4 regions of the Terribacillus aidingensis genome follow, and region 2 is predicted to be linked to each of the others. Evidence: riboswitches for the same ligand, from Rfam matches in the RefSeq annotation. Region 2 holds a riboswitch; each other region holds the start of a gene.
What was found. A riboswitch is a leader RNA that binds a small molecule or an ion and turns the genes downstream of it on or off. The one in region 2 is predicted to bind thiamine pyrophosphate.

Region 1: linked by a shared signal. The riboswitch ahead of thiT (energy-coupled thiamine transporter ThiT) and the one ahead of ABXS78_RS00950 (thiamine phosphate synthase) in region 2 are both predicted to bind thiamine pyrophosphate.
Region 3: linked by a shared signal. The riboswitch ahead of tenA (thiaminase II) and the one ahead of ABXS78_RS00950 (thiamine phosphate synthase) in region 2 are both predicted to bind thiamine pyrophosphate.
Region 4: linked by a shared signal. The riboswitch ahead of ABXS78_RS06535 (YkoF family thiamine/hydroxymethylpyrimidine-binding protein) and the one ahead of ABXS78_RS00950 (thiamine phosphate synthase) in region 2 are both predicted to bind thiamine pyrophosphate.

Annotation. Positions count from the first base shown of each region.
Region 1 is NZ_CP159996.1:1,245,359-1,253,328, forward strand. Features, by position in the region: gene ABXS78_RS06690 (M3 family oligoendopeptidase) at 1-620, shown strand, start outside; gene ABXS78_RS06695 (peptide MFS transporter) at 829-2,202, opposite strand; TPP riboswitch at 2,412-2,511, shown strand; gene thiT (energy-coupled thiamine transporter ThiT) at 2,594-3,160, shown strand; gene ABXS78_RS06705 (general stress protein) at 3,195-3,545, opposite strand; gene ABXS78_RS06710 (hypothetical protein) at 3,738-4,094, shown strand; gene ABXS78_RS06715 (methyltransferase domain-containing protein) at 4,233-4,727, shown strand; gene ABXS78_RS06720 (NAD(P)/FAD-dependent oxidoreductase) at 4,760-6,109, opposite strand; gene ABXS78_RS06725 (YwpF family protein) at 6,257-6,667, shown strand; gene ABXS78_RS06730 (TrkH family potassium uptake protein) at 6,751-7,970, shown strand, end outside.
Region 2 is NZ_CP159996.1:159,334-167,303, forward strand. Features, by position in the region: gene ABXS78_RS00920 (hypothetical protein) at 1-465, shown strand, start outside; gene ABXS78_RS00925 (serine hydrolase domain-containing protein) at 469-1,488, shown strand; gene ABXS78_RS00930 (NUDIX hydrolase) at 1,485-1,976, shown strand; gene ABXS78_RS00935 (DinB family protein) at 1,973-2,515, shown strand; gene ABXS78_RS00940 (SDR family oxidoreductase) at 2,662-3,414, shown strand; gene ABXS78_RS00945 (SDR family oxidoreductase) at 3,440-4,222, shown strand; TPP riboswitch at 4,335-4,446, shown strand; gene ABXS78_RS00950 (thiamine phosphate synthase) at 4,547-5,164, shown strand; gene thiO (glycine oxidase ThiO) at 5,148-6,266, shown strand; gene thiS (sulfur carrier protein ThiS) at 6,263-6,466, shown strand; gene ABXS78_RS00965 (thiazole synthase) at 6,470-7,234, shown strand; gene ABXS78_RS00970 (ThiF family adenylyltransferase) at 7,234-7,970, shown strand, end outside.
Region 3 is NZ_CP159996.1:345,088-353,057, forward strand. Features, by position in the region: gene ABXS78_RS01915 (EAL domain-containing protein) at 1-575, shown strand, start outside; gene ABXS78_RS01920 (methyl-accepting chemotaxis protein) at 778-2,490, shown strand; gene ABXS78_RS01925 (transcriptional regulator SplA domain-containing protein) at 2,679-2,924, shown strand; gene splB (spore photoproduct lyase) at 2,917-3,945, shown strand; TPP riboswitch at 4,006-4,106, shown strand; gene tenA (thiaminase II) at 4,221-4,919, shown strand; gene thiD (bifunctional hydroxymethylpyrimidine kinase/phosphomethylpyrimidine kinase) at 4,912-5,748, shown strand; gene thiM (hydroxyethylthiazole kinase) at 5,732-6,532, shown strand; gene ABXS78_RS01950 (YckD family protein) at 6,572-6,886, opposite strand; gene thiE (thiamine phosphate synthase) at 7,071-7,709, shown strand; gene ABXS78_RS01960 (copper resistance protein CopC) at 7,827-7,970, shown strand, end outside.
Region 4 is NZ_CP159996.1:1,206,778-1,214,747, reverse strand. Features, by position in the region: gene ABXS78_RS06560 (YeeE/YedE family protein) at 1-554, shown strand, start outside; gene ABXS78_RS06555 (sulfurtransferase TusA family protein) at 570-794, shown strand; gene ABXS78_RS06550 (PAS domain S-box protein) at 948-1,700, shown strand; gene ABXS78_RS06545 (erythromycin esterase family protein) at 1,807-3,072, opposite strand; gene ABXS78_RS06540 (magnesium transporter CorA family protein) at 3,163-4,107, opposite strand; TPP riboswitch at 4,290-4,394, shown strand; gene ABXS78_RS06535 (YkoF family thiamine/hydroxymethylpyrimidine-binding protein) at 4,471-5,082, shown strand; gene ABXS78_RS06530 (ECF transporter S component) at 5,079-5,657, shown strand; gene ABXS78_RS06525 (energy-coupling factor transporter ATPase) at 5,654-7,273, shown strand; gene ABXS78_RS06520 (energy-coupling factor transporter transmembrane component T) at 7,254-7,970, shown strand, end outside.

The DNA.
Region 1 (7,970 bases), 1.1 Mb from region 2:
CTTATCACAGCTACGCAATGAATGATGTGGAACAGTTGAACCAGGAATATGCAATGAACGTGGCTGAGACAGCTTCGACATTGGCTGAATTGATTGTTTCCGATGCTGCAGTAAGAGAAGCAGCGACGAAAGAAGAGAAAATCGCATTGATCGAGGAGAAGATTCAGCGCAGTATTGCTTTCTTCATGAATATCCATGCGCGATTCTTGTTTGAGACGAGATTCTATGAAGAACGTAAAAGCGGATTAGTATCCGCTGCTCGATTGCGCGAGTTGATGGTTGATGCTCAGAAAGAAGCATATAATGACCAGCTTGATGAATACGATCCAACATTCTGGGCGTCCAAGTTGCATTTCTACGCGACTGACGTACCGTTTTATAATTTCCCGTACACATTCGGGTTCTTGTTTAGTACTGGTATATACGCAAAAGCAGCAGAAAACCCGCAAGACTTTGAGCGTTCCTACAATGCTTTGCTTGAGGACACTGGCCGGATGACGGTAGAAGACTTGGCGATGAAGCATTTGCAGGAAGACTTAACAGATAAGGCTTTCTGGCTTAAAGCTATCGAAGTTTGTAAGCAGGATATTGAGGAATTCTTGAGACTGACTGCTGAATAATTAAGAAAAGACCACTTACTGAAGTGGTCTTTTTTCATGAAAGTTCGTTGAAGTTAAACTGTCCTTATCAGCATGCACCATCCAGAACTGTTTGACGGAACTTCTGAATAAGCTTGGAACTCAGAACAGTTCGCAAGCTGTTTACATAGGGAAAGAAAGAGAATACATATAAAAAACACAGTTCCTTGGAGGAACTGTGTTTTTTGGATTAGTCACGCGCATCCAACATGGATTGCAGTTTTTTGGAGACTGCTAGCAGGATCAAACCTACTACGATAGCGACTGCACCAATTATACTGAAGATCTCGACATAACCAAGTGATTCTGTCAATGCAGCAAGCTGTCCAGCGATAAGGCTGGCAATACCAGTTGCGGCCATCCAGACACCCATCAATAGAGAAGCGATTTTCACTGGTGCTACTCGACTTACCATCGATAGCCCAACGGGTGACAGACATAGTTCACCTAACGTATGGAACAGATAAGTGAAGACGATGAATAGAATATTAGCTCTGTGAACGATATTCCCTTCGTCACTGCCTGTATAAAGCACTGCTGGTACTAAAATCATAAACCCTAATCCCAAAAGAATCATACCCATGGACATTTTCGTCGTTGTGCGCAAATCACCGCGTTTTGATTTACTAAGTTTCAACCAAATAGCAGATATGATTGGTGCAAGGAGGACAATGAACAATGGATTCACAGATTGGAACCAGGAAACAGGTATCGTATAACCGCCAATACTTCGATCAATAAAATCTCTCGTATATAGTGTTAAGGAAGTACCAGCTTGTTCGAAGCCAGCCCAGAAGAAGATGATGAATACAGCTAGAATCAGTACTGCACCTGTCCGCTTCTTATCAGCAGCTGTCATTTTTGCTGGAACGCTTCCCGCAGCTATATTAGTACGTGCAGGTTTTGTGCCAATATCACCTAAATAACGCTTACCTAACAAGCTAAAGATCAACTGACCGATAACCATACCAATAGAAGATGCCAAGAATGCCCATTTGAAGCCAAAGTGTTCAATTCCAGCAGCATCAGTTGTATGGAATAGATCCTCAGCAAGGAATCCTGCAATTAGAGGAGAGAAGAATGCACCGATGTTGATACCCATGTAGAAGATGGTAAATGCAGCATCTTTACGTTTATCCATCGGATGATACAACTCACCAACATGTGTTGAGATATTCGGTTTGAAAAAGCCGTTACCAATTATTAGGAACAACATACCAATATATAATCCCCACTGATTGTTGAATAGGAATATTGTGAAATCTCCGATCGCCATTGTTACGCCACCAATAGTGATAGCGGTACGTAGGCCGATATACTTGTCAGTCAAGTAACCGCCAATAATTGGCGTAAAGTATATAATTCCTGTGTACAAACCATAAATTAATGCAGCTTGCTGCGTATTCATGCCCAATCCGCCGCTTATTGCTGCAGCAGTTAAGTAAAGCATTAAAACTGCACGCATACCATAGTAGCTATATCTTTCCCACATTTCGGTGAAGAAGAGAAGATACAATCCCTTTGGATGCTTCTTCCCTTGTGGGATTGTAGCTGGTGTATCCATTTTAAATCCTCCCTTTTTAAAGAACATTGTCCATTATACGTCATAGTTTTTCTCGAATTCAAACAATTTCGTTAGATGAAGTAAAAGTAATAAAATTGCTAAAATTTGCACTTGGGTAATATTTCACTTATAGGAAATATTATTAATTATTGCTAACGATGTCATTTTTCTATATAATAGATGGACAACAGAAAACAAAACGGTACAAAAAAGCCTGCAGGGGGAGCCATTTCGGCTGAGATGGACGTATGTCCAGACCCTTCGAACCTGTGAGTTAGCACTCGCGTAGGGATGTAGCTTCTTTGATGGGGAAACAATGCACATTGGGCCATCGGAAGGATCCCGCTGCAGCATTGTTTTTTTGTTGCATTCTTTATTAGGGGAGAAAAATATGCAATCAAGAAGCAGGGTTTTATTTTTAGTAGAGGTGGCAATATTCGCCGCACTTGCATTCGTATTGGACTTATTTTCATTTAAAGCATGGGCGCAGGGAGGGAGTATCTCCTTGCAGATAGTACCAATTTTCTTAATGGCATTCCGGTGGGGATGGAAAGGCGGACTTACAACAGGATTAGTAGTCGGGCTGCTGCAATTAGTTACCGGTCCTTATATAATACATGTTGTCCAAGGTTTTATGGACTATCCTCTAGCCTTCACTCTAGTTGGGCTGGCAGCTGTCACAGCTGGATCCGCTCGTAAGGCTGCAAAAGAAAATAACCGCACAAAGCTTGTAGGAATGTTGATCATCGGAACATTGATTGGCAGTATAGGTCGGTTTGCAGCACATTTTGTAGGTGGAATGGTCTTCTTCGGATCTGCAGCTGCACCAGGACAAACTGTTTGGGCGTACTCGCTCATATACAATGGCTCTTACCTGCTGCCAAGCTTTATAGCTAGTATTATAGTTATTCTCATTCTCGTTTTGGCTCAGCCAAAACTTATCTTACCGAAAAAATAAGAAAAGGCACTGTCTCATGACAGTGCCTTTTCATTTAGATAAGCAAGCCTTCGACGTTATCTGTTTCAGTTACAATCAAAAAGATTTTACCTTCATCAAGATCCTCTTCAAAATCCTCGGCTTCTTCTTGGGAAAAACCGATTTCTTTCAATTTTGCACGAAGTTCATCGCCTTGTTTACTGAACATGCTGCCAACAGCACTTTTAGCTCCCATCTCGGATAATCCAATCGTGTTGGCATCCACTTTACTGGATACACGTTTTGTTCTGTCATCATCATGTGACAATACATAGATGTTATCTTTGTTTACGCCTTTTGTGCTTAAAAGTTGAATGTCTTCTTGCAGCTTTTCATCGTTCGTGTACTCTTTTAAATATGGTTTCATGTTGAATTCTCCTTTTTTAGCTAATTTGATGTACTAAATGTCTACCCGCTGGCTAGAAAATAAAACCAACAATAATAATTGCAAATAATCAATATAGTATGTCTATTGTCTGATATTCGGCTTACAGACGCTGTGGGTTGTGATAAACTGAATGTAAATCGAAGTTTCCAGTCCTGGTGAGGAGGAAACAATATGGCAGATATCATTGATTTGGACCAATTTAAGACTAAAAAATGCTTATGTCAGGTTGCCAAAATGAAAGGTATTGAATACGAAATATATTTGACTGTCGTTAAATATGTGGACAAGCATACAGAGAATCTACTTCCTGAGTATGCTTTTAAAACGACAGATTCCGATCTGTATAAGATATTCAATGGGAATCGCGAACTTTTTTTGAAAAGTTATTATGACTTGCTGCGTTATTGGGATATCCCGCTGATTGATGCTGAAAATCCTGCCAATATGGAATTTGAACGCTTTCCTAAAATAGGAGATCTATGTGCTTTTATTGACCGAAAAGTTCAAACTGATAAATATACGTGTTGAAAGGACAGCTGGATGTTTCAGCTGTCCTTTTTAAATGAAGGATAGAAAATGTTAATCCGTGAGAGCATAGGGGAGATACGTTTAGCTTTGTATTATAAGGGCAATACAGAACTAATTGATTCAAAAGGAGAGAGTCATATGGTGAATAAGACAACAGAAGTTTCCGCAGCAGAAGTGCTAGAGCTATTGGAAATAGAGGGCGGAGAAAAAGTGATAGTTTTCGGTGCTGGTAATGGTAATTTGGTTATTCCTATTGCTCATAAAACAAAGGATCGCGTTACAGCTCTTGAGAAAGATGAAACTTTATTGGAAGAGTTAGCACTTCGTGCAGAAGAAGAGACACTAACGAATATCGACCGGATGCCGAGTGGATTAGACAGGCTTCTTAATTTCCCCGACGCTTCCTTTCAACGTGGACTTGCAGCATTCGTGCTGGATAGCTTAGATGAACCAGAGCAGGCAGCGGCGGAAATGTACAGAGTGACTATTGAAAAAGGTATTATGATAGCGCTCGGCTACAGTAGAGATCACAGCGCAGATCTGCTTGCAGACAAATTGAAGAAGGCAGGGTTTGAAGTATCTCAAGGGGACTTAAATGAAGAAGTATATTATGTGAAAGCTTATAAAGCATGAGAAAACCGCCAAATGTGGCGGTTTTTTATTTATTATTGAAGCATGCTTGGGATATCGCTCTCTGCAGTCGGATAAGCCCAAAGCAAGGATTGCAGCATTTGTACAGGTGCTTCCATTTCAATTGCCAAAGTGAAAACATTAATCAAGTGTTGAGCATGGGCAGCAAATATATGTGCACCGACGATAACCTGTTTTTCCTTGTCCAAAATGATCTTGCTGAATCCTTCCTCCAGCCTCGTTATCTTGTTTGTAAAGAAAGAGCTCAAATCTTGTTCTATGACAGTATATTTGTCCAGTGCTTTTGCCGCCTCGTCAGCTGAAATGCCAACTGAAGCAATTCCGGGAATCGTATAAACAATGGAAGGTTGAACATGATTGAATTCATCTTGTTGTTTCCCTTCCAGCATGTGATGAATAGCACGGCTTCCAGCTTCTGAAGCCAACGGTGTAAGAGGTAGCTTTCCATCATCTGCACAATCACCTGCAGCGTAAATATGCGGTGCAGATATACTCTGCTGATTTTTATCTACTTTGATGCCTTTCTTGCTATAGGAAATGGAAGTCTGATCTAATCCCATTTCTAACACATTCGGTGTTCGGCCAGCGCCGTGAATTACAATATCAGCAGATATCTTTTCCGTTTGGTTTCCGCAACGCACGGAAACGATGAATTTGTTTCCTTGTTTTTCAACAGATTCCAGTTCGGTATTCGTCCTAATATCGATACCGAGTTTTTTGCTGTAAGCGACCAAATGGTTGACGACATCTTCGTCGAATCCTTTCAATGGACGTTCCCCGCGTTGAATGAGTGTTACTTTTCTATTGAAGCGTGCAGCAATATGTGCGAATTCAAAACTGATATATCCTCCACCGATCAGCACCAATTCCTGAGGAAGCTCATGAAGTTCGAAAAAAGCATCGCTTGAAACTAGGTGTTCAAATCCATCTACGGGAAGTTTAGCAGGGGAAGCTCCCGAAGCGATTAGAATATAAGAAGCCTGTAGTTTCTCTCCGTTAACCTGTACAGTATGGTCATCGATGAATTGTGCGTGTCCTTGGTACACCTCAATGCCGTCATTTTTGAATTCCTCGGCTGTCAATTTAGGAATAGGTTCCGTGAACGTCTCCTTGTGTTCGCGAAGCTTGCTCCAATCGAGCTGTGCATTTCCAGTCAAACCATAATTCTTCATCCGATCAAAAGCATCCTGGATGCTGACAGTTTCTATCAGCACTTTCTTCGGATCACATCCCCATTGAGGACATGTACCGCCAAATGGCTTATCATCAATAACGGCCACAGTCCAGCCCTTTTTTCGGGCTGCTGAAGCCGTGCTGTGGCCACTAACGCCAGATCCTATTACAATCAAATCCAGTTTATGCATAGTATCATCCTTCCTGGCAATATCCTAATTCTGTACCCTGGCACTACGTATAGAAAACATCCGTTGCAGACAATACATACGGATTGGAAAAGTTCTGATAAGATAGAGAAAAAGACATAATTGGACATGTTAAAAGGAGAGGTATCTGTGAAAACATTCAAACTGGTAGAGCTTACTCTATATCCGACAGATCAAGGTTCTTTAAAAGGGAAAGAAATGAAACTATCCGAAGGTTTAATCATCAATAAGGAAGAGGATAACGAATGGGTGCTGGAAGCGGTACTGGGAAAAAAAGATTTGGAAAGTGTACAAGTATTGTCTGAAAACCGTAAAGTACTGCTTGCCCAGGTCCGAATTACGAAACCAGAAAACCGTCCAGCTATGTTCCTTGTCCAAGTACAGGAAGTGAATGATTTAGGTGAAGAAGGAAATGTAATCATGAAGGGCACGCTGGCGAGGGAAGAAAAAATGGAACTGTTCGCTTCTATTAAAAGGATGCGGGAAGAAGGAATGGAAGAGGAAGAGATATTGAAAAGCGGAGCCGGAACGACAGAGTGAGCGCGCTTGAAAATGCGAGCTATTCTCTATCATGCCTGCTATAATAGACTACATTTGAAACGTGCATTTAAAGGAGTTCTTGTATGCGTACTTATGACCCGCGTTGGCGATGGCTGAATAACATTTCGCCAACCAGATTGATCATCTTATTCTATTTAGCGGCAGTAGTGATTTCTACCTGCTTACTGGCTTTGCCGGTGGCTCATAAACAAGGAACAAATATTTCCTTCGTTGACGTAGTATTTACGGCTGTCAGCGCCATCAGCGTGACCGGACTTGCTTCTGTTCCGATACATGAATATTTCAACACAACAGGCATCATTTTGATTGCTTTCACGATGCAGCTGGGCGGAATTGGCGTCATGACACTAGGAACATTTGTATGGCTGCTGTTCGGTAAGAAAATCGGTTTCAAGGAACGGAGACTGATCATGGTTGATCAGAATCAGGTATCGTTTCGTGGAGCAGTTAATCTTATGAGGCAAATTCTGGTTGTTGTCCTGACAATAGAATTGATTGGATTCCTAGTTTTAGGTACTTATTATCTGCAGTATTTCCCAACGGCAGGTGAAGCTTATTTTCAAGGGCTTTTTGCTTCAATAAGCGCTACGACAAACGGAGGCTTCGATATAACCGGACAGTCACTCATTCCGTTTCGGCATGATTACTTTGTGCAATTCGTACATATGCTGCTTATCGTTCTGGGTGCAATCGGTTTTCCAGTCCTGATCGAGGTGAAGCAGTATATGTTTGCTTCGAAGGATGAGCGCGCTTTTATCCGATTTTCCTTGTTCGCGAAGCTGACAACAATCACTTTCATGGTACTTATTTTTGCTGGTGCAATCATTATTGCATTGCTTGATTCCAGGAACTTCTTCGTCGGGAAATCCTGGCATGAAGTATTGTTTTACTCGCTTTTCCAATCGGTGACCACACGAAGCGGAGGGCTTGCAACAATGGATATCGCGCAGCTGACTGAACAGAATCAGCTGTTCATGTCTGCGCTAATGTTTGTCGGGGCTTCCCCAAGCAGCGCAGGAGGAGGTATCCGTACTACCACCTTGGCATTAGTGGTCATTGCGCTTTACCACTTTGCCAGAGGGAACAAACAAATTACGGTCCTCCGGCGGGAGATTCACCCGGAGGATTTATTCAAAGCAATCAACGTGACGATCTTCGGAATGATTTTAGTATTCACCTCAGCTGTGATTCTTGCCTCCATTGAGCCTTTTTCGCTTACTGAAGTGCTATTTGAAGTATGTAGTGCATTCGGAACGGTCGGCTTAAGTCTCGGTATAACACC
Region 2 (7,970 bases):
AGTGTGAAAGGAATGATTGTTGGAGCTGCATTCAGTATCACAGCTGCTGTACTTTGTACCTTTATTTTTGTGATTGTTGTTAGTACCTCTCTTCTAATGGCCGCCCCCTCGATAATGTATATCGGGGTATTTCTTCAGGTCGTTGTGCCCTTTCTGATGGTTTTCAGTATTGCTGGAGCACAATTCAAAAGAATTGAACGGGTCAGTGAAGGGGTTAAATGGGCTATCAGCAGCATCATGGCTTTTATTGTGGTCGCCTATGCCGGTACGATTGGTTCCCTGACGACTCATATGGTCGTGTGGGGAAATAAACTGGAAAACTTAGCGGTCGGCGATATTATTGTGTGGGGTTTCATCTACGGGTTTCTGCTGCTGCCGTTGGCGGCACCGGTCGGTCGATGGCTGATCCTTTTACTAGTAGACTGCTGTAAGTTTTTTGAAGATTCTAAAGAGAGAGGTGTTTGAAGTATGAGCGGATTAGAGAGTAAATTGGAAAAGGTAGCAGAGGAAGTGGATTTCTCAGGTGTGGCATATGTTGTAGAAGAAAATCAAGAAAGCTTTTTCTTCCAAAATGGCTATGCCAATAAGCAAGATAAGCTAGCATTTGATAAGCAAACAAGGTTTGGAATAGCTTCTGGAGCAAAGATCTTCACAGCTGTGGCGATTGCCAAGCTAGTGGACCAAGGACGACTGGATTTCCAGACCAAGTTAATAGATTGTCTCCCGGTAGCATTTCCGCATTTTCATAAGGACGTAACAATTCACCAGCTGCTGACGCATACGTCTGGTATACCGGATTATTTTGATGAAGAAGAAATGGATGACTTTGAGGAGCTGTGGCAAACGTTGCCGATGTATCGAGTAAGATCGGGTGCGGATTTTCTGCCATTGTTCCAAGATAAGAAGATGATGTTTTTGCCTGGTGAACGGTTCCATTATAACAACGCTGCTTTCATCGTGTTGGGATTAGTGATAGAAGAACTTGCTAAAGAACCATTTACGGTTTTTGTCCAAAAGCATATCTTTGAAGCCGCTGGAATGACAGAGGCTGGATATTTTACATTTGATAAACTGCCAGGGAATACAGCAATTGGTTATATCAAGGAAGATGATGAGTATCGTTCCAATATTTATGCGTTACCAGTAAGGGGCGGTGCAGATGGCGGGGTGTATGTGAGTGTTACTGATATGGCGCGTTTTTGGGATGCACTGACTCAGTATAAACTGCTGAACGCAGAACTTACCGAGGCGCTGCTGAAGCCGTATGTCCAAGTCGATGAGGAGACATCATACGGATATGGGATATGGATAAAAAAAGAGGAGGGAAAAATCAAAAAGTATTATGTTGTCGGCTTTGATCCGGGCGTGAGTTTCCATTCTGCTTATTATCCAGAGACGGGAAGAAAGATAGTGGTACCTTCAAACCATGGAACTGGCCCGTATTACATAGTTCAAGCAATCGAAGAATCGGAGGAAAGAAGCAAATGACACAGGACTTGACCATCGATTTAGGTGAACAGATGCTGAATTGCCGGACAGCAGGCATTATTGTAAAAGATAATCATGTGCTGCTGCACAAGAACAAGAAAGATCCGTTTTGGACACTAATTGGCGGACGTATTCAGTTAGGAGAAGATTCAGGACAGGCTGTAAAAAGGGAATTCGAAGAGGAACTCGGCATTCCTGTAAGGGCAGAGCGGCTGTTATGTTCAGTGGAGAATTTCTTCACCTACAAAGGTCAGCCCTATCATGAATATAGTTTTATTTATCTAATACAGGGTGTTGAAAACAGGCTGTGCGGAATAGGAGAAGTCATATCACCAGAAGGAGGAGAGTTCCATTATGAATGGATTCCCTTAGAAAAAATCGGGGAGCTTTCGATTAAACCTGATTTCCTAGGTGAGAAGCTAGTCAACTTGCCATCTGCACCAGTGCATCTGATTCATAAAGAAAAGATATCTGTGGAAGCAAAATGAAAAGCAGCTATATGCAGGAACATTTTGAGACTATATATCTGCAAAGGAGAAGGTTTGAGGAAAATATCCGTAAATACAGCAATAGAGAATGGATGAGGCCTCAACCAGACAAATGGTCTATCGGAGAAACATATTACCATCTTTATTTGCTGCTAAAACGATTCAGGCAGCTAAATAAAGTTTATATCCCTGTTAGTAAACCATTCTCTGTATTTAAGAAGCGAGCTAGCTACCAAACGAAGATAGAAGATATCTATAGAGCATACCGGGAAAAACACGGTAAACCGATGAAAGCACCTTCCATTCTGCTGCCGCCAAAAGGGATAGAGAGCAAGGTGAAATTTGATCAGCTAAAGCATGATCTTCATAAGGAAACAATTCTGCTCAAAATCATGGTCTCTGAAATAGATAATGCTATTGCCGGACATATCCGCTATCCTGACCCACTCGCGCATTACCCCAACTTAATCCAAAGTGTGCAGTTGATAGGGATTCATGAGCAGCACCATTTTCGCCTCTGTCAGAAATATTACCTTTAGATTTAGTGAACATACTAATTGTATATGTTCAATAAAAGTTTTAGCACAGTTGCAAATAGCTTGCTGTATCTTCTTCAAAGGTGTAAGCTCTTACATATGAAGTAGGTAAATTAACCTATTTATACATATTGAAGGGAGCTTTGCTTATGAATGAGCAGAAAGTAGCAGTCATCACAGGAGGCGGCAGTGGTCTTGGACAAGCAGCAGCATTGCGACTGGCAGAAGAAGGTATCGCAATCAGTGTCGTTGACGTTTCTGAGGCAGCCGGTAAAGAGACGGTTCGCTTAATAGAAGAGAAAGGGTCAAAAGCTATTTTCATCAAATCGGATGTAAGCAAGGCAGAAGAAGTGAAACATTATGTAGATAAAACGGTCGAGGCATTTGGTACTATCGATATGTTCTATAATAATGCAGGTATTTCTGGTCCTGGCGTAAAATTCGTGGATAATACGATTGAGCAAATCGATATGGTATTAGGAATTAATCTAAACGGCGCCCTTTACGGGTTGAAATATGTATTGGAAGTAATGCTTGCTAATGGCGGCGGGCGAATTGTCAACACGTCATCCACAGCAGGTGTTGTAGGACAAGCCACAGTTGGTACATATTCAGCTACGAAGCATGCAATGGTTGGGATTACGAAAACGTTGGCTGCTGAGTATGCCGAGCAAGGCATTGTAGTAAATGCAATTGCTCCAGGTACGACAGAAACGCCAATGGTTCGAGAATACAAGGAAAAGAATCCTGATGCATTCAAAAATGCGACAGAACCGATTCCGCAGAAGCGCCTTGGCCAGCCGGAGGAAGTAGCAGAGCTTGTCACATTCCTATTGACTGGTAAAGCACCTTATATTAATGGTGTAGTTGTACCGATCGATGGCGGATTTACTGCAATTTAACAGAATCAGAAAAGGAGAGATTTCGATGAAACGTTTTGACGATAAAGTAGTATTGATTACAGGTGGGGGTTCTGGATTAGGACGCGCAGCAGCTTTGCAAGTAGCAAAAGAAGGTGCAAAGCTTTCTCTTGTTGATTTGAGTGAAAAAGGTATGGAAGAAACGAAGCAGGAAATATTGGCTGTAGCCCCTGAAGCAGATGTTCTTACGATTGTGGCAAACTGTGCAAATGAGCCGGAAGTTGAGGCGTATGTAAAACAAACAATTGATCAATTTGGTAAGATCGATAGTTTCTTTAACAACGCTGGTGTGGAAGGAACGCAAAATCTGACAGAAGAGTATCCTGTAGACGAATTCGAACGCGTTGTGAACATCAACTTGAATGGCGTATTCTACGGCATGCGCCACGTATTGAAAGTAATGAAGGAGCAGGGCTATGGTTCTGTAGTAAATACAGCATCTGTAGGTGGTATCCGCGGAATCGGCAACCAGTCCGGTTATGCAGCAAGTAAGCATGGTGTAGTAGGTCTTACGAAAAACTCCGGTATCGAATACGGACAATTCGGTGTGAGCATCAAAGCCATTGCTCCAGGTGCCATCATGACTCCAATGGTTGAAGGATCCCTTCGTCAGCTTGGCGGAGATAACTGGGAAGAAGCGGGCAAGGAATTTGTCAGCGTTAACCCAATGAAACGCTTTGGTAAGCCGGAAGAAGTCGGTTATCTTGTTGCATTCCTTCTTTCCGATCAAGCAAACTTCATCAATGCTACTGTTGTACCAATTGATGGCGGACAATCTTATAAGTACTGAGTCAGGCGCAGAAAAGACCATCTGGATAAAACCAGATGGTCTTTTCTTTTTTGTAATCAGAATCTTGCATAAAATGCTATTTATGTTACGATGTGGGTAAATTCATAATAAGTTTTCACACTAGGGGATCCCTTCATAAGGGCTGAGATGAAGAGTAGTGACTCTTTAAACCCTCAAAACCTGAACAGGTTCGGACCTGCGTAGGAAAGTGTAGACACTCGGGTTTACATGCTCTTTTGTATGTATTCATTCGCAAGTTTCACACCACTTTCCTTTGGGGAGTGGTGTTTTTTGCATGTCCGGCCTGTTCGTATTCAGGAGGTGATGGCAATCAAATTGATGGCAGTAACTGATGATGCATATGAGGCAGCAGATTTAAGACGTATCTTGATGGAGATACACCCTTATGTCGACCATGTGCAGATCAGGGAGAAACGTAAGCCTGCTGGTACAGTGTATCAGCTTTGTAAGGAGCTTTTGGCCGAAGGGCTGCCAGCACACAAGCTTTGGCTTAATGACCGAGTGGATATAGCTTTGCTGCTTGGCTTGAAGCAAGTGCATATACCAGGTCATGGTCTTCCACCGGAAGAATTGAAAAAGCTGTATCCTGATTTGCGGATTGGTGCGCCTGTCCATTCGTTTGAAGAAGCAATACAGGCGGAGTCTGTCGGGGTGGCATACGCGCTGTATGGGCATTGTTTTCCGACAGCTAGTAAGAAGGGGAAATCACCGCAGCCATTAGCCAATTTAGGGTATATCCGTCAGAATACCCACATTCCGTTATACGCAATAGGAGGAATTGATGTGGAGCGATTGGCTTTTTTGAAAGCGTTTGAATTAGATGGGGTTGCTGTTATGAGTAGTATCTTTTCTGCTGCAAACCCGCTTGATGCCGTGAAGAAATTAAGGGAGGAGTGTCTGCGTCTTGAAGAGATCCACTGAAGTAGCAATTGTTGGAGGAGGTATCATCGGCAGTGCAATCGCTTATTATTTAGCGAAAGCAGGCCATCAAGTCGATTTGCTGGAAGCAGGCCAAGTCGGATCAGGCTCGACGCAAGCAGCAGCTGGTATGCTAGGTGCCCATTCAGAATATAAGGAATTCGGTGCTTCCCTTTATCCCTTTGCCCGTACTAGTCAAAGGCTCTATGAACAGGCAGAAGAGGATATTCGCTCTCTGACAGGGATAGACATGGAACGTCGCCCAGGTGGTTTATTACAGCTTGTTTTTACAGAAGAAGAAACATTGAACTCTCCGTTCTCTTCGTTGGAAGGAGTAACATGGCTGGATCGTGCAACTGTGTTAAAGAAAGTACCTGGTCTGTCAGAAGCGGTTTCAGGCGCTCTTCATATGGCAGAAGATGTGCATGTCACACCTTCAATTGCCTGCAAAGGATTCCATACAGCTGCCCGTATGCTAGGTGCCCGGATTAACGCTTATACCCGGGTCGATGAGATTGTGAAGGAATCCGCTCATTATCGGTTACGGACTTCCAAGGGAGAATGGCAAGCGGATCGTGTGGTGATTGCCAGCGGAGTTTGGAGTAATGCTCTGCTCCAGCGTTCAGGGTTGGGGACGCCGATTTTTCCAGTGAAGGGTGAGTGCATTGCTGTTACGAATACGCAAACTCCTCTTACATGCAGTTTATTCCATGATCAGCATTATATTGTTCCGCGTAACAACAATGAGCTGATCATAGGTGCAACAAAGGTCAAGAATGATTGGAGCACTGAGCCCACGCTTGGAGGATTACAGACTATCATGGAGAAAGTGAGAAGGATGCTGCCAGAGGTTGATAAAATGCCGTTCCTCAGAAGCTGGGCAGGTCTCAGACCTCAGACATACGATGGCAAGCCGCTGATTGGTGAGCATCCAGAAATGAATGGCTTGTATATCGCTGCTGGCCATCAGCGCAATGGCATTCTGCTTGCCCCAGCTACGGGCAAGATGATTTGTGATTTGATAAGCAGCAATGAAGTTCTGGAAGAATGGAAGGAAGCATTTCGTGTCGATAGATTGAACACTGGCGAGGAGGTATTGATGTGAATATTCAGCTGAATGGCAGGCAGCAGGAATTATCTGCTGATATCAAGACTATAGCTCAGCTGTTAGCATCACTTTCCCTGGAGAAAAGGATTGTGATTGTCGAACTGAACAAAGAGATCATTAATAAAGCTTCATATGCAGATCAGCCGATTAGAAATGGCGATAAAGTCGAGCTGATTCATTTTGTAGGAGGAGGATGAAGAATGTTACAGATTGCAGATAAGACATTTGCTTCCCGCTTATTATTGGGAACAGGCAAATACCCGTCATTTGAGGTACAGGTAGAGGCGGTCGATATTTCGAAGGCAGAGATACTGACATTTGCTGTGAGGCGGATGGATATCTTTGAGCCATCTCAGCCAAATTTCCTGGAACAGCTGGATCTGGAAAAGTACTCTTTACTTCCGAATACAGCAGGGGCAAAGACAGCAGAAGAGGCTGTTCGTATTGCCAAACTGGCTAAAGCTTCGGGTTTATGCGATATGGTGAAGGTGGAAGTGATTGGCTGTGACCGGACATTGCTTCCTGATCCAGTTGAGACACTGCGGGCATCTGAAATGCTGTTGGAGGAGGGCTTCATTGTCCTGCCTTACACGTCGGATGATGTTGTATTGGCCAAGCGGCTCGTGGATCTGGGAGTACATGCGATTATGCCAGGTGCATCGCCAATTGGTTCGGGAAAAGGTATCATCAATCCTTTCAACCTGCGTATGATCATTGAACAGAGCAGTGTACCGGTCATTGTTGATGCTGGTATTGGTTCTCCTAAAGATGCTGCGTATGCAATGGAGCTCGGGGCTGATGGTGTCTTGTTGAATACAGCTGTGTCCGGAGCTGCAGACCCTGTTCGAATGGCATATGCGATGAAGCTGGCTATTGAAGCAGGTCGTTTAGGTTTTGAAGCAGGAAGAATTCCTGAAAAAAATTACGCAGTAGCTAGCAGCCCGAATGAAGGTTTGTTTACCTGATGAAGGATCGTTATCGGAAACAGGAGCTGTTCATCGGCAAGGATGGGCAGGCACAGGTGGAAAACGGTAAAATTGTCTTAATTGGGATGGGAGCATTAGGCTCTGCTTCTGCAGAGATGCTTGTACGTGCTGGTATTGGAGAACTGATGCTTATTGATCGGGATTATGTTGAATTCCATAATCTCCAGCGCCAGCAGCTGTATACAGAGCAAGATGCTGCTGCCTATTTGCCGAAAGCTTCTGCAGCAAAGGAGCGACTACAGGCAATCAATCAACAAGTGACGCTGCATACCGTGATTGAAAATGTTGATTACCATAATATCGAGCGCTTGATTGAAGATGCTGATGTAATTGTGGATGCTACCGATAATTTCGAGACACGTTTAATCGTCAATGATGCAGCATTGAAGCACGGTATTCCGTACTTATATGGTGCATGTGTGGGCAGCTACGGGATAACCTACCCAGTGCTCGCCGATAAAGATACTCCATGTCTTCACTGTCTCTTGGAACAGCTTCCGCAGCAAAGCGAAACATGTGATACGGCAGGAATCATCAGCCCGATTGTCCAATGGGTGGCGGCGATGCAAGTGACACAAGCATTACGAATCTTATGCGGTCAGGAAGTAAAGGCAGAACTATGTGCATTTGATATTTGGACAGGGGATTATACGAGAGTGGACGTGAAAAACCTTCGCAATTCAAGTTGTCCCAGCTGCGGCACACATGCAGTATT
Region 3 (7,970 bases), 190 kb from region 2:
CTTCTATGCTCGACCAGCGAGCGAGGAAGACTGCAGTCAGAAAAAGGGCGCAGGAAGCTATTCCCGTTGGGGTAAAAAGCTTCATCAATTTCCTGCCATCAACCATTTATAATCCTGACTTCTGTCTAAGGCAGACATTCCATACAGTCGAACAATATGGAGTGGATCCGAAAGACCTTGTCTTTGAAGTAGTTGAGACAGAGAAATTGGATGACGTTGCTCGCTTGAAGCGTATCTTTAAACGGTACAAGCAAGAAGGAATGATGGTTGCCCTGGATGATGTAGGAGCAGGCTATTCCACGCTTGAACTGCTTAAAGAATTGGAGCCCGATTTTGTCAAGATTGACAGAGCATACATATCTTACTGCGACAGCGATACGCAGAAACAGGAATTTCTATATAAAGTAATGGACGTTGCCCGCCTCCTTGGCACAGAGGTGCTGGCAGAAGGAATTGAAAGGCAAGAGGAGCTTTCTTTCTGTAAACAAATCGGAATGGATTTAGCCCAAGGCTACTTTATCGGGAAACCGAGTACCGAAGCTGTATCAGAAGATGTGCTGTTTCCTTCCAGATAATATATTCGTCAGAACTACCCCGTTATCAATCGGAATGTATACGATTGATAGCGGGGTTTTTAAACTTTATTAGAAAAATCGATCGAAATATTTAACATTTTCTTAAAATTAACTTCAAGTTCTGGAAAGCCTGCCGATATATTGAAAGTCATTATACAGTGGGAAATAGCTGTGTAATAGCTATCATCAGGGGGATACTGGAATGAATTTATTGAAGAATGTAAAAATCAGGACAAAGATGCTTATTTTAATCTTGGTTGGAGCTATTGCACTAGGAATTGTAGGAACGGCTGGGATAATATATACCAGGGATATGGCAAAGGATGCCGAAATGATGTACAAGGAGAAGCTTCTCCCTAACTTGTCAATAAGTCAGATTCGAGTGAATAATAGATCGAACGATGCGTATGTATTGGAACTTATGCTTAACACGGACTCTGCGAGAAATGACGAGTTAAGTGAAATGCTTTCACAGTCCAGTGTTCAAGTAGAGGAAGAACTAGAAAAACTGGGAAATGGCGGTATGTCAGCAAGAGGAAAAGAAATCTTAGAATCTTATAATAAGGAACGCAATAAATTAAACGACATTAGGAACCGAGTGCTGAAATTTGCATTGGTAAATCAAAATGATGATGCATACAATCTTTTTGTAGAAGAACAGATCCCGCAGCGTACAGTAGTTAATGATATTCTGCAAGAACTGCAGGACCAGAATACGAAGGAAGCAGAACAAACTTATGTGCAGGCAACTGAGGACGTAAGACTAGCTACCATAGTCTTATCTAGCGTCATAGGTGTAGCCTTAATACTGCTGATTATAATAGGAATCCTTATATCGAAGCTTATCGTCTCTCCAGTGAAAGAGTTGCGTATTTTATTGGGCAAGGCGGCAGATGGAGATTTCAGTTCGGATGGCACGCATCAATCCAAGGATGAAATCGGCGAACTGACTGCTTCTTATAATGCTATGGCAGATGGTATGCGGTCTATTATTCGAGTTGTGAATGATACATCCCAGCAAGTGGCTGCATCTGCAGAAGAACTGAGTGCAAGTGCGGAACAAAGCAGTTCGTCATCTGAACATGTAGCCAAAACGATTCAAGAGCTGGCAGAGGGTTCAGTCCAGCAGCTTGAGCTAGTTACAACTGCTACAGGGACAATGGGCAGTATGGGGCAGCATACGAGCAAGCTGGCTTCAAACGCTCAGAATGTTGAAGAGGCAGTGCAAAAAACTTCTGAACTATCCATTCAGGGAGGGCATGCAATCAAGGATGTAAATGAACAGATGGAAACAATCACTTCCCATGTGCAGGAGCTTTCTGCGTCGATCGACAGTTTGAACAAACGGTCCCGGGAAATCAGTGATATTACGAGCGTTATCACGGATATCTCCGCACAGACCAATCTTCTTGCGCTGAATGCCACTATCGAGGCAGCGCAGGCTGGAGAGCATGGAAAGGGATTTGCGGTAGTCGCAGATGAGGTGCGCAAGTTAGCTGAGGAAACGAAGGGAGCAGCAGGACAAATTGCTGCTTTGGTTGACTTTATCCACCAGGATACGACTAAAACAATCGATCTGATGCAGCATGCAGCGGACGAAGTACAAGCTGGTACACGAGTTGTGGATCAAGCGGGCGGTTCTTTCCTTCAGATTGAAACTGCGGTAGCAGGTCTGGTGGATGAATTCAAAGAGGTGAGAGTTGCTCTGGAAGGTATGATTGCTGGTACAGATTCAGTCAATATGTCACTTGGGGATGTGAACGAGGTCGCAGAAGAAGGAGCAGCTTCAACCGAAAGTGTGTCAGCTGCAACAGAACAGCAGCTGGCTGCCATGCAGGAAATTGCGGCATCATCCAGTTCTCTTGCATTTATGGCAGAGGAACTTCAAACCGCTATTGCTCGTTTCCGTGTGTAAGTTAATTGGTTAGCAGATAGTAACCGATAAAGGATAAGATTAATAATAGAAAAACATATATCATCCATTTCATATGAACCCTCCTCTAAGAAGTAGACGGATACTTCCTGGAAAAGGGTTCATTTTTTTACATTGTTTGTAACCGAACTGCGCATACTAGTCGCAGTATGTACAAAGGAGGCAATGTAATGGATGCTTTTCAAGCAGGAGAAATCGTCTATGTAATTATCCGCAACCCCCATGCACAGGGAGTAGCCAATATACAAGAGGCTGCGGTCGTCCATAACCCGGAAAAGCCAGGGGAACTGGCTTTGTTTGTGTATGAAACCTATTATCCACTCAATGATGAGGTGGCGGTTTATCAGGATCTCGGAGAGGCGGAAGAAGCATATGTATCCGCTTTTGGCTTAGCCGATGGAGGCTATTATGGTTAAGCCATTTGTACCGCAGCTTGTGTATATAGAACCTAGGGCATTAGAGTATCCGCTCGGCGTGAAGCTGCGGAATAAATTCAGGGACATGGGTGTAGAAATACGCGAGACAACTTCCCATAATCAGGTTCGTAACCTGCCTGGTGATAATGATTTCCAGAAGTACCGAACTGCCAAATCAACGCTTGTCGTCGGCGTGCGGAAAACCCTGAAATTCGATACATCGAAACCTTCAGCAGAATACGCTATTCCATTTGCGACAGGCTGCATGGGGCATTGCCATTATTGTTACCTGCAAACGACGATGGGATCCAAACCTTATATCCGTACGTATGTGAATACGGATGAAATATTTGATGCGGCAGAGCAGTACATGCAGGAAAGAGCCCCGGAAGAAACACGGTTTGAGGCTTCCTGTACGTCAGATATCGTTGGTATCGACCATCTGACGCATACGCTGAAACATGCGATTGAATATTTCGGTCGGTCCAAGCACGGACAACTGCGATTTGTAACGAAATTCGCCCATGTGGATCATTTGCTGGACGCTGACCATCAAGGACGAACGCGATTCCGCTTCAGCATCAATGATGATTATGTGATCAAATATTTTGAGCCAGGAACTTCCCGTTTGAAGGATCGAATCGAAGCTGCGGTGAAAGTAGCCGAGGCCGGGTATCCGCTTGGATTCATCGTAGCTCCGATTTATTTGCATGACGGCTGGCAGAAGGGCTATCCGGAAATGCTCGAGCATCTGGAAGCAGCTTTGCCTGAACATGCAAAAAAGAACCTGACATTCGAATTGATCCAGCATCGATTCACGAAGCCGGCAAAGCGCGTTATCGAGAAAAATTATCCGATGTCGAAGCTTGAGCTGGATGAAAGCAAACGGAAATATAAATGGGGGCGCTATGGTATCGGAAAATACGTCTACCAAAATGAAGAGCAAGAAGAAATTAAGGATGTCATAGGAAGCACAATCTATAAAATGTTCCCGCAATCCAGGATTGAATATTTCACTTGATTCATCGGTTGACAATCGTATCTGTGCATGTGATAGTTAAGAGGACAATTAAATTTCGAGGAAGTCCACTAGGGGTGCCATTTGGCTGAGATAAGAGTGATCTTTATCCCTTTGAACCTGATCTGGTTAACACCAGCGTAGGGAAGTGGAGCCGGATTCGTGTATTTTCTGCACACTTGACTATACGAGTCGCTCCATACTTCTGGAGCGGCTTTTTTATATGGCCGGCGCCAATCACCCTTCCGACGGGGCTTTCTCCATAGGAGGAGAAAAACATGTTTTCTGCACAATTGAGAGAAGAAGCAAACCCGGTATTCGAAGCAATCTATGCACATCCTTTCGTAGAAGGAGTTGCGAGTGGATATGTGCCGCGTGAGGCATTGATCCATTATGTGAAAGCTGACTATGAGTATTTGACAGCATTTGCCCGTATTTACGGTTTGGCAGTCAGTAAATGCGAAACCCGAGAAGAGATGGAATTTTATCAGTCCCAAATTCATTTTGTCCTGCACAGCGAGATTCATCCGCATAACGTCTTCTGCAAGGTAGCTGGTGTGCAATACGAGGATCTGCAGAGGATGACACCACCGCCTGCTGCTGACCATTATATTTCACACATGATGAACAGTGCCGTACAAGGAGATATAGGGGAGCTGATGGCGGCGCTACTTCCTTGCCCATGGACGTATCAAGCGCTGGCGGCACATATTATCGAAACAAAGGCACCGGATGATTCCAATCCATTCCTGGAGTGGATTCAGTTTTATGCCAGCCGGGAAGATTGTATGCCGGATGTGACGTCAGAACTTAGCAAGCGACTGGACAAGTGGGCCGAGACAGCGGGTGCAGCTGCAAAGGAACGTGCAAGGAAAGCTTTTCTTAAGAGCTGTATGCTGGAGTATAATTTTTGGGAGATGGCAGCCACACAGCAAGACTGGATGATCCCATTGAAAGGGGCGTCCATTCATGCCTGATATAAAGAGCGCTTTGACAATTGCAGGAACAGACCCTTCGGGAGGGGCTGGAATTCAGGCTGACTTGAAAACTTTCCAGGAGCTTGAAGTATACGGAATGAGCATTGTCACCTCCCTCGTTGCCCAAAATACGATAGGAGTACAGGCAGTGCATCATGTTCCAGTAGAATTTCTTGAACAGCAGCTGGAATCAGTATTCTCTGATATCACCCCATCTGCTGTAAAAACGGGGATGATTGCATCAGAAGAGATGATGCGCTGCGTCGCTGCTGTTTTGATTAAATCAAAGACTGCCTATGTCATGGATCCTGTCATGTATGCTAAAAGCGGACATGCACTCATGGGAGAGAATTCCAGAGATGCATTGAAGAAACATCTTGTTCCACTCGCTGCCCTAATTACACCGAATATACCGGAAGCAGAGGAACTCACGGGTATTCGTATCGAAGATGAAAATAGCGTAAAAACCGCAGCGAAAATGATTGTCCAGGAATATGGGGCAAAAGCTGTCCTGATGAAAGGCGGTCATATGGAAGGAGCATCTGCGTCAGACTGGCTCTACGACGGAAATAGCTTCACAGTCTACACAGCAGAACGTATACAGACGAAGCACACGCACGGGACGGGATGCACGTATTCTGCAGCAATAACCGCAGAACTGGCTAAAGGGAAATCTCTGCAAGAAGCAGTCCGGATCGGTAAGGATTTTGTAACAGATGCGATTTCGTATTCGCTTCAGCTTGGAAAAGGGAATGGTCCGACAAATCATTGGGGGTACCGTCTGCAAGGTGTGCCAGTCCAGGAGGAACAGCATGATGAAGTATACTGATGTGATAAAGCAAGTCCGGGAGAGAAATCCATTGATTCACTGCATTACCAATCAGGTTGTCATTAACTTTACGGCGAATGGTTTGATCGCACTCGGAGCTTCTCCTGTGATGGCATCAGCAAAGGAAGAAGCCGCGCAGATGGTCCAGCATGCACAGGCGCTGCTATTAAATATCGGCACACTTGCCGCAGCAGATGTGGAAGCAATGATCCTAGCCGGAAAAGAAGCGAATAGGCTCGGAATACCAGTAATTTTTGATCCCGTCGGAGTAGGTGCCACAGCGTACAGAACAGAGACGGCCCGCCGCATATTGGCGGAGGTGGATGTCACTGTTATTCGCGGTAATGCAGGTGAAATATCCGTCCTAGGCGGAACATCTGTCAAAGTGAAAGGTGTAGATGGATCCGATGATGGTATTTCACCAAGAATTGTGCAGCAGCTGGCCAGGGAATTGGATGCTATTGTGATTGCAACCAGTAAAATAGATATCCTTTCAGATGGGAACCATACGTATAGTGTAGCTAATGGGCATGAGATGCTAAGTAAAATAACAGGGTCTGGCTGCTTGCTAGGTGCCGTTATAGCGGCATGTGCAGGAGTAGCTGACAACGTACTGAAAGCTTGCATCGGTGCTCTTGCCTTTTATGGTATTGCAGCAGAGAAAGCGGCTAAGACAGTAAACGCTCCAGGCAGCTTTCAGATTGCTTTTCTTGATCAGCTTTATTTGTTAGAAGATCAGGCGATTGATTCGGAGAAGGTGGAACAATTCGAAGTGAAAACATAAAGGAACAATCAGCAGCGTGTGGCTGCTGATTGTTGGATATCATTTTTCTGGATGAGGATGAGGGCCATGCCTGTGCGGTTTCGGAATGAAACCATCCTGCTCTAATTGTTTAAACCTTTGATCCAAATGCTTCTCGATTTGATCTGCTTTCTCTTCAGAGAAAACACCATATTCAACGTACTTCTCAATGATTTGTTTTTCCTGCTCTAATGCCTGTTTTTGCAAAGCTGCTATTTCTTGCTTCTGCTCTTCTGTCAGTACATCAGCGACAGCTTTGTCAGCCGCAAAACCGGCAGCTGGATTGGATATGACCAATCCGAAGCATAGAGCGATTACTACAGCCCCGGCTTTCATCCATTTCAATTTTATCATCTCCTTGTTCAAAGCTTGGGCTTACTTTACGCAGTTTTGGGATTGCTATCCATCTTCCACACTTTTTCCTAATTTGGGAGAAAGGAATTTTTGACCTGAGGAATGGGAACATGTTCAACACATAATGGGGATGTGGAATGTCTTAATTGGAAAAGGAGTAATACACATGAAAGAAGAATTGGAGCTATATTTCATCATGGGCAGTCAAAACTGCCAGGATAAGGACCCGGAGGACATACTGGAACAGGCGCTTGAAGCTGGAATTACCATGTTCCAGTTACGTGAAAAAGGGGAAGGGGCTAGGACTGGACAGGAGAAGAGACAGCTGGCTGAACGACTTCAGGCAAGGTGCAGGGCACATAGCGTTCCTTTCATTGTTAATGACGATGTGGATCTTGCGATTGCGATTGGTGCAGATGGCGTGCATATCGGACAAACGGACGAAGCGATGCAGCAAGTAAAGGCGCGCTGCCCAGAGCATTTCATTATTGGTGTGAGTGCTCAAAATGCCGAAGAAGCTAAAAAAGCAATTGAGGATGGAGCCCACTACATCGGTGTCGGGCCAATTGCCGCTACTCGCACTAAGATTGATGCCAAATTCCCGATTGGACTGACGGGACTGCGTGAGATTCGGAAACAAGTTGGTGACTTTCCGATGGTCGCGATCGGGGGGATTAATCAGAAGAACGCCGAGGCTGTACGGCAAGCCGGAGCGGATGGTATCTCTTTCATTTCTGTCCTAACCAAAGCGGCTGATATCCAGCAGGCAGTAAATGAGCTGAAGATGGAAAAGGTGCACAAGTGAGTGCATCTTTTTTATTTTGTGGAATTAAAATGTAAGTATTTGGTCACAATTCGTTCTATACGCTATCTATATTCTCTTATACGATGAAAGAGACATTTGAAAATTGGAGTGGTAAATATGAAGAAGTCAATGTTGGTCTTGCTGGCATTGTTCTTATATATGCTGCCGCAGACTGTGTCCGCTCATGCAGTACTGACGGCATCGGATCCAGGACAAGGTGATATAGTGACAGAGAGTATGGATGTCTTCACTCTGACATTC
Region 4 (7,970 bases), 1.0 Mb from region 2:
GCACTATAAGGAAACCAACAGTCAAAATTCCCGGGTTAAAACCGAAGAAAACCGGTCTTGCACACATTCTTTTTGAAAAACGCTGGCATCCATTTGTCACTGCCATTCTTATCGGACTCATCGCTATACTTGCTTGGCCTTTAAGTATCGCTACCGGTCGGATTGCCGGATTAGGAATTACAACTCCTTCTGCTAATATTCTGCAATACTTAGTTACAGGGGAACTAAGCTTTATCAATTGGGGCGTATTCCTTGTACTCGGTATTTTCTTAGGTTCTTTATTTGCTGCAAAAATGAGTGGTGAATTCAGATTCAGGCTGCCTGACCTTAAAACGACAATCAATAGTTTTAGCGGCGGATTAATGATGGGCTTTGGAGCAGCTTTAGCCGGAGGCTGTTCGATTGGGAATGGTCTAGTTATGACTGCAATGATGACATGGCAAGGATGGATATCTCTGGGGTTCATGATGTTAGGTACATGGACTGCGTCATACTTTGTATTTGTACGTCCACGAAAAAAGGCTAGTCAAACCACACAAGCAGCGACTGCTTAAAAGGAGTGTATAAGAATGAAAAAAACATTGGAAGTAATGGGGATGGTTTGTCCATTCCCGCTAGTAGAAGCAAAAGAAGCAATGAAAGAAATTCAAACGGGCGATGAGCTGGAAGTTCAATTTGACTGTACACAAGGTACTGAATCCATCCCACGCTGGGCTGCCGAGGCAGGTCATGAAGTGACGGCATATGAACAATTAGGCGAAGCTGCTTGGACTATTACAATTAAAAAGAAATAAAAAGATTGCAGAGAACTTCTTGATTCTCTGCAATCTTTTTCTATTAAATGAAATGACAATCCGCAACAATACTCTTTGTGAACCCGAGGCAAAAACTACTTGACTTGTTAACGGACTCAAAGTTCTCTATACTTTCTCTAGGAGGGGATAATAATGAGTGAAGACATATCGAAGATTAATTACCGCGAAGTTATTGAGTATTCATTGGATCCCTTAATTGTTCATACAGATCTAAAGATCATTTATGTTAACCATGCGGCTGAATTATTCTTTAATGGAAAAAGAGAAGATATCATTGGAGCAAGCCCGTTAGATATTTTTCATGAGAGTTCTAAATCAGCGATTCGAAAAAGAATTCAGTCGGCTTATGCTAAGCCTGCAGAAGTGATAGAGGAATCCATCTTCAAACTGGACGGTACAACTGCAGATGTGGAGTTATATTGTCACCCGGTCTTAATTGAGGACACGAAAGCCATTCAAACTTATGTAAGAGATATCTCTGAGAAAAAACTAACTGAGAGAAAAAGCCAGGAATTGATGAATCAAATCAATGAACTTTCAGCTACTCTCGTGCCTCTTTTAAACGGAATAGCCATTCTTCCTTTAGTTGGTTCAATTGACGAGGAGCGGGCAAAACATCTTTTGAATCTTGTTCCTATTAAAGCGAAACAACAGAATGTACACTCTTTGATTATCGATTTCTCAGGTATCTTGCAATTAGACAAAGTTGTAACAGATTATCTCTTCAAGATTAATCACGTTCTCTCTATGCTTGGTATAAAGTCTGTCTTTACCGGCATGAGACCCGAGCTTGCGATAGAAGCAGTTGAAATGGATATCAGCTTGTTATCATCACCAACTATGTCTACAGTAAAAGATGCTTTGGATTACCTAGGCGTGCATTAATTCGGACTTCTTCTTTATATCTTATTAAGCAGTTCAAACATGATTTTTACAACTTAAAAGAGGAGCCGAAATATATAACGGCTCCTCGGGAAAATAAATTTTAACTTTAAAGCAAAACTCTCTCGACTGCCAAAGGCCTTAAAGCACTCGTTTCATCAATATAGATGAACCCATCATAGCGCTGTGACATATGAGAAGGCACATAATTACCAAACTGTTCAAACTCCGGTCGATACACTACACCTATCGCGCGATGTCCGATCTTCTGCTGGAATAAATGTTTATTCTCTGTATCGAAAAAGAGCATTTTATCAAATGCGCCGGCTCTATGCATGAGGTCCTCCCATGATCCCCCAATTGCTTTTGGAACAATCTTCACATCATGATTGACTCCCCATTCATCCGCAGCTATTACTGTTCCTCTGTTCGTACCGAATCCGATGATATACACATCTTCCTGAGCATTTTGCTGCCGTATAAGCTCGCCGACATTGACCATTCCATTATGCGCCATGTCAGTGGCTCTGGCGTCTCCAACATGTGTATTATGCTCCCAGACAATCGCCTTAGCTTTTGAGCCATAAAACTTCATAACCTCGTTCAGAGCATGCACCATATGTGTATCCCTTATATTCCATGATTCTTCATCTCGAACGACCATCGAGCGGTAATAATGCTCGGCATTATAAGCTACGAGCGCATTTACCTCCAGGTTAAGACGGAGCTCCTCTTCACATGGATACTGATCTTTCTTTTTTTGAATCGTTGCTAATAGCTTTGCAACCTCATCAATACAGCCTTCAGAATATAGACCAGCAGAAACAGCATATTCCTGATTGTCTCTGTTGAATGGTTCAAAACAAGTAAATGCTTTTTTGGCAATTTCGACGTCAGGAGAATCAATCTTCGTTAAGTACGAAATCACTTCCTCCATGGATTCCCAAAGACTGTACATGTCTATTCCGTAGAAGCCAACTTTTGGCTGCACATCGTGCTTTTCATTGTATGTCTTCATCCACTCGATCAAATCAATAATTTCTTCATTCGCCCACATCCACGTCGGCCATCGATTAAAACTGCTAAGGACCTCCCGAGCTGAGCCGCTTACCGTGTCGTAACCCTTGATGTAGCGGTTAACAGCCTGACAAGCGGGCCAGTCTCCTTCTACTGCTACAAATGTAAAACCCTTTTCTGTAATCAGCTTTTTGGTTATCTCCGCACGTACGGTATAGAACTCAGATGTACCATGCGACGCTTCTCCAAGCAAGGCAAATTTTGCATTGCCGGCCCTTTCACTTATGATACTTAATTCAGCTTCACCAGTTAGTGGTATTGCGTATTTTTTGATTGATTGTATTGTCTTTAAATCCATTTTAAACCCAACTTTCACTCTGAGGTGTGATAGATTTAAGTTTTGATAAAACGGATGAAAAAATACCTTAAGTTAATATCTTTAACCCTTTTAATCCACATATTTTTGCTTTTTCTTCGACTCGAGCATATCTCCTGTCCAGCCCTTCGCCTTTAAGAACAAGTAAACCAGAAGAGTCGAAAGGAGTATTAAGATGAGGGCTCCTGCATACCCGAACTTCCACTTCAATTCAGGCATATTATCGAAGTTCATGCCCCATAATGCGCCGAGCGCCATGACTGGTGTGAAAAGTACAGTCATAACAGTCAGTGTCTTCATAATTTCATTGCCTCTAAAAGAAGAGACAACATCTTCAAAGTCAATTAAACCTCTGATTTCCTCTTCATACGCTCTAACAAGATTCTCACAGCGCTCAACACGATAGTGTGTTCGTTTAAAATGTATGTTATCAGTATATCCCTCACCGAATGCTTCGACTACACCAGTTTTAACCTCTATGAAGGGAATCAAAAAGTTCTTCCATACTAATATCTCATGCCGATTTTCAGCAATTTTGTTAAGCAGCTTTGTATCATTATTCTCTTTCACCTGCCAAAGCAAGTCCTTCAATCTGACTTCATATTGATCGATTTTATGTAAAAAAGCTGAAATGATTTCTCCAAGGAGGATCATAAATCCTTCAATCGCATTGTCCGCATTTTGCATTTTAGCGAGAATATCATCTTTTGTTGTAGTCGGCAGCAGCTTAAAATCAAGTGCAGTTGTCAGCAGCGTGTTCTCTTTTACAAAGAAGTGAAAAAGATGCTTTTCTTCCTTCTTGGCTGCTTCCTGGACATATATGAGCGAGCCCCAAAGAGCCAGAGAGTCCTGATTTGTCGTCTCCATCTGCAGACTATTCGTGTCGGAAGAATGTATATGTTTTACCCATGGAATATGTATGGTGTACGCGTTTAGCTCGTCTTTTTTCTCTAAATCCTTCTTCTCATCTAACTGAAGCCACTCCCATGCAGTACCTGAAAAAGCGTGCTTCTCCATGTTTTCCCCTCCATTATTTTTCTATTCTACTTCCCTTCCAATTCGCTGAATAATCCATTATTCTCCACTTACTTTGGACGGTCACCATACTAGTGACAGCTGAAAATTGCAACGTTCCAACAACAAACCCTTTACAAATTCAGCTATCTTTTTTACTATAGACGTATCAATTGCATAAGCTTGCGACGCACTGGGGGAGCTGGTAACGGCTGAGAAGAATCATCTGATTCTGACCCTTTGAACTCGATCTGGATAATACCAGCGTGGGGAAGTGCAGCCAGAATTGTCCTGTTACTTTTGTATATTCTGCGACTGCGCCCTATGGTGCCGTCGCTTTTTATATGCAAAAAAATAGGAGGAATCATGATGGAAATTCAAAATTATTGCGGGACCAGTCGGATTGCCGGCTGCAGTTTTTCGGTTTATCCAATGGCTGACAGGTTCAAAGAAATTATATTAGAGGCACTGAGAACCGTGGATACGTCGAAAGTATGGATTGAGACGGACGATGTCACTACACTAGTTCGCGGGAGAATACCGCATGTATTCGATGTCACCTCTGCTATTTTCCTTGCAGCAGCCAAAGATGGCGATCATGTTGTGTTCAATGGTACATATTCCATCGGCTGTCCTGGAGATTCCACTGGGGACGTATACATGGCCGAGGACGAAACAAAGCTGAACCTACCTAAAGTAAAAGATATGAAGCTTGAAACAGCATCCAAATTCTCGCTTTATCCTTTAGGCGGCGGAAATTACATGGACACCATCTATACGCAAATTGATAATATGCGCTCTCGAGGAATCACTGTTTCCAAATCCCATTATTCCACTCGTCTTGATGGCAATGCTTTTGACGTCTTTATGGGTTTGGAGCATGTTTTCACTGAAACGGAGGCTTCCGGATCATCTCACACCGTAATGACGGTGACAATGTCTGCGAACAGTCCGTCTGCCAAGGGGGTAATCAAATGAAAAACTGGCGCATGAAAGATATCGTAGTCATGGCGGCACTCGCTGTTGTATTCGGGATTGTTTATCTCTTGTTCTTGCCGGTCAACGTCATCATGATGGGGATTGTCGGACCAATCGGAACCGATATCATCTTCGGAGTATGGTTCCTCGTCTCCATCGTTGCAGCTTATATCATTCAAAAACCCGGTGTTGCACTGGTATCGGAAATAATAGCCGGAATTGTCGAAGTACTGATTGGAAGCAGCGTCGGACCGATTGTCATCCTTTCGGCTATTGTTCAGGGACTCGGAGCTGAAGCAGCATTTGCCATCACACGCTATCGCTCTTATCATGTCCTTGTTTTGATGGGGGCTGGTGTTGGGGCCGCCATCACAAGTTTCATATGGGGATATTTCCGCGGCGGTTTTGTCGCCCTTGACCCTTCTTACGTTGTGCTTATGCTTATAGTCCGGATCATCAGCGGAGCTGTCATAAGCGGCTTGATCGGCAAAGCCATCAGTGAGGCGCTGGCTAAAACAGGAACTTTGACAAGCTTTCCCCTTGGTAAAACCTATCGCCAGCGAAAAGCAGGATGAAACAATCCCTTCTGGAAGTAAACCAGCTTACCGTGACATTTGAGGAAGAGAGCATTCCTACCTTAACTGATTTGAGTTTTACGATCCAGGAAGGAGATAGTATTCTCCTGCTTGGACCAAGCGGGTCCGGAAAAAGCACACTCACGTACTGTTTGAACGGGTTGTATCCAAAAGAACTTGATGGAAAGATGTGCGGCAGTATCTACTTCGCTGGATCCAGGATCGAGGATTTCAAAAGTGGGAAAATCAACTTAGAGGTTGGAACGGTATTTCAGGACCCCGAAACACAGTTCTGCATGCTAACCGTAGAAGACGAGATTGCCTTCGGGTTAGAAAATAAAAAAATGGCTCCTGCTTTGATGGATTCAGAAATCGATCGGGTTCTTTCCCTTGTAGGTTTAAAGCATAGGAGAAAAGATCAAATTCACACCCTATCCGGTGGACAGAAACAAAAGCTCGCACTGGCTGCAGTGTTGGCTCTCGAGCCTCGCATGCTTATTTTAGATGAACCGACGGCCAACCTGGATCCGGCTGCGAGCAAAGACCTTGTCGAAACGATACGTTTGTTAAAAGAACAGCAGGATATGACGCTTTTGATCATAGAGCACAATATTGACTATTGGCAGCCAATTATTAACCGGACGATGCTATTGGAACGAGATGGCTCTTTATTCTTTGACGGAGACTTGAGTGAAGCAGTCAATCTCTATGACGAGGAGCTGCAGGGGCGAGGCATTTGGCTGCCAGAAGCAGTTCTGCTTACCAAGCAAGCACAGCTTCCAAAACCTTGGCCGCTTACTGTTGACCTTCTCCCTCATGGTTTGCAGTTTCAGACTAAAACACCAGAGGTTATGCAGACCAAGGAACGTATAATTCAAGTGGAAAATGCTATCTTTCAACATAAAGAAAAAGTCCTACTGGATATCCCTAATCTTGATATTCAGCAAGGAGAATTCCTGGCTATTACAGGTAAAAACGGTAGCGGAAAGACGCTTCTTTCCCGACAAATTACTGGATTGCTGAAGCTCACAGCCGGAGATATCGAATTTCTCGGAAAGAAGTTACGTCGTTGGAAAACAAATGAACTCTACCAGCAAATCGGTTATGTATTTCAAAATCCTGAGCATCAGTTTCTTACAGACTCTGTTTGGAATGAAATCGCCTTCGGACAGACAGTAAACGCGGATGAAATTCAGAGGGTCTTGGAGGAAATCCAGTTAGCTGCACAAGCCGATAAGCATCCATTCACCTTGAGCCAAGGTCAAAAACGACGGCTCAGTGTAGCGACCATGCTTGTTCAAAAACCTCAACTGCTCGTGCTTGATGAGCCAACATTTGGCCAAGACAGCCATACTACTGAAGTACTGATGGATCTAATCTGGAGACATCATCAACGCGGGTGCACCATTGTCATGATTACGCATGATATGGAACTGGTCGATCGTTTTGCTTCGCGCGTGTTGATTGTGGATCAAGGGCGTATAGTAGCAGATGACCAGCCTGCAGGAATTTGGAAGAGAAAAGATCTGTCAGACTATGGACTCTCCCTTCCCGCAAAAGAAGCTTACAATAAGCGGACACAGGAGGACAGCCTCTATGCATCATATCAATCCTAGCATCAAAGCAGGGACAGTGACGATAGCTGCGATCGTCATAGCTTTCCTCTTTGATCCATTGGCATTGCTTTTGTATATCGGCTGGACCATGGCTGTCACATTGCTGTTGGGTAAAGTACAGATAAGGAAGTACCTCCTATATCTGCTTCCCTTCACCCTGTTCGCTATCGGTATGCTCGTATCCACTCTGCTGTTTGCGAAAACACCGGAAAATCCTTCTGTCACCCAGCAGTTCCTCTTCTGGGACTTGCCGAAAGAAACGGTGCAGGATGCACTTGCATTAGCTATCCGAGTTTTCAGCTACGCTACACTATCCTTGCTATTTGTCCTGACAACAGACAAAGTGGCGTTCATCTTAAGTCTTATTCAGCAATGTCGCGTTTCACCGAAACTTGCATACGGCATTTTAGCTGGCTATCGCTTTTTGCCTTTATTAAAAGATGAGTTAACGACGATCCGCTCTGCGCATCTTATTCGGGGAGCCAAAACGAATACAAGCAGATTCAGCCGATACAAACAGTACACGATTCCCCTGCTGGCCAGCGCAATCCGCAAAGCTGAACGGACAGCCATAGCCATGGAATCCAAAGGCTTCACAGGAGAAAGAGACCGCACATTTTACCGTACGTATCATACAAGGTGGACAGATTGGATTTTTGCTGCAGTCATGCTTGCCGCCATTGCGCTGTGTATCATC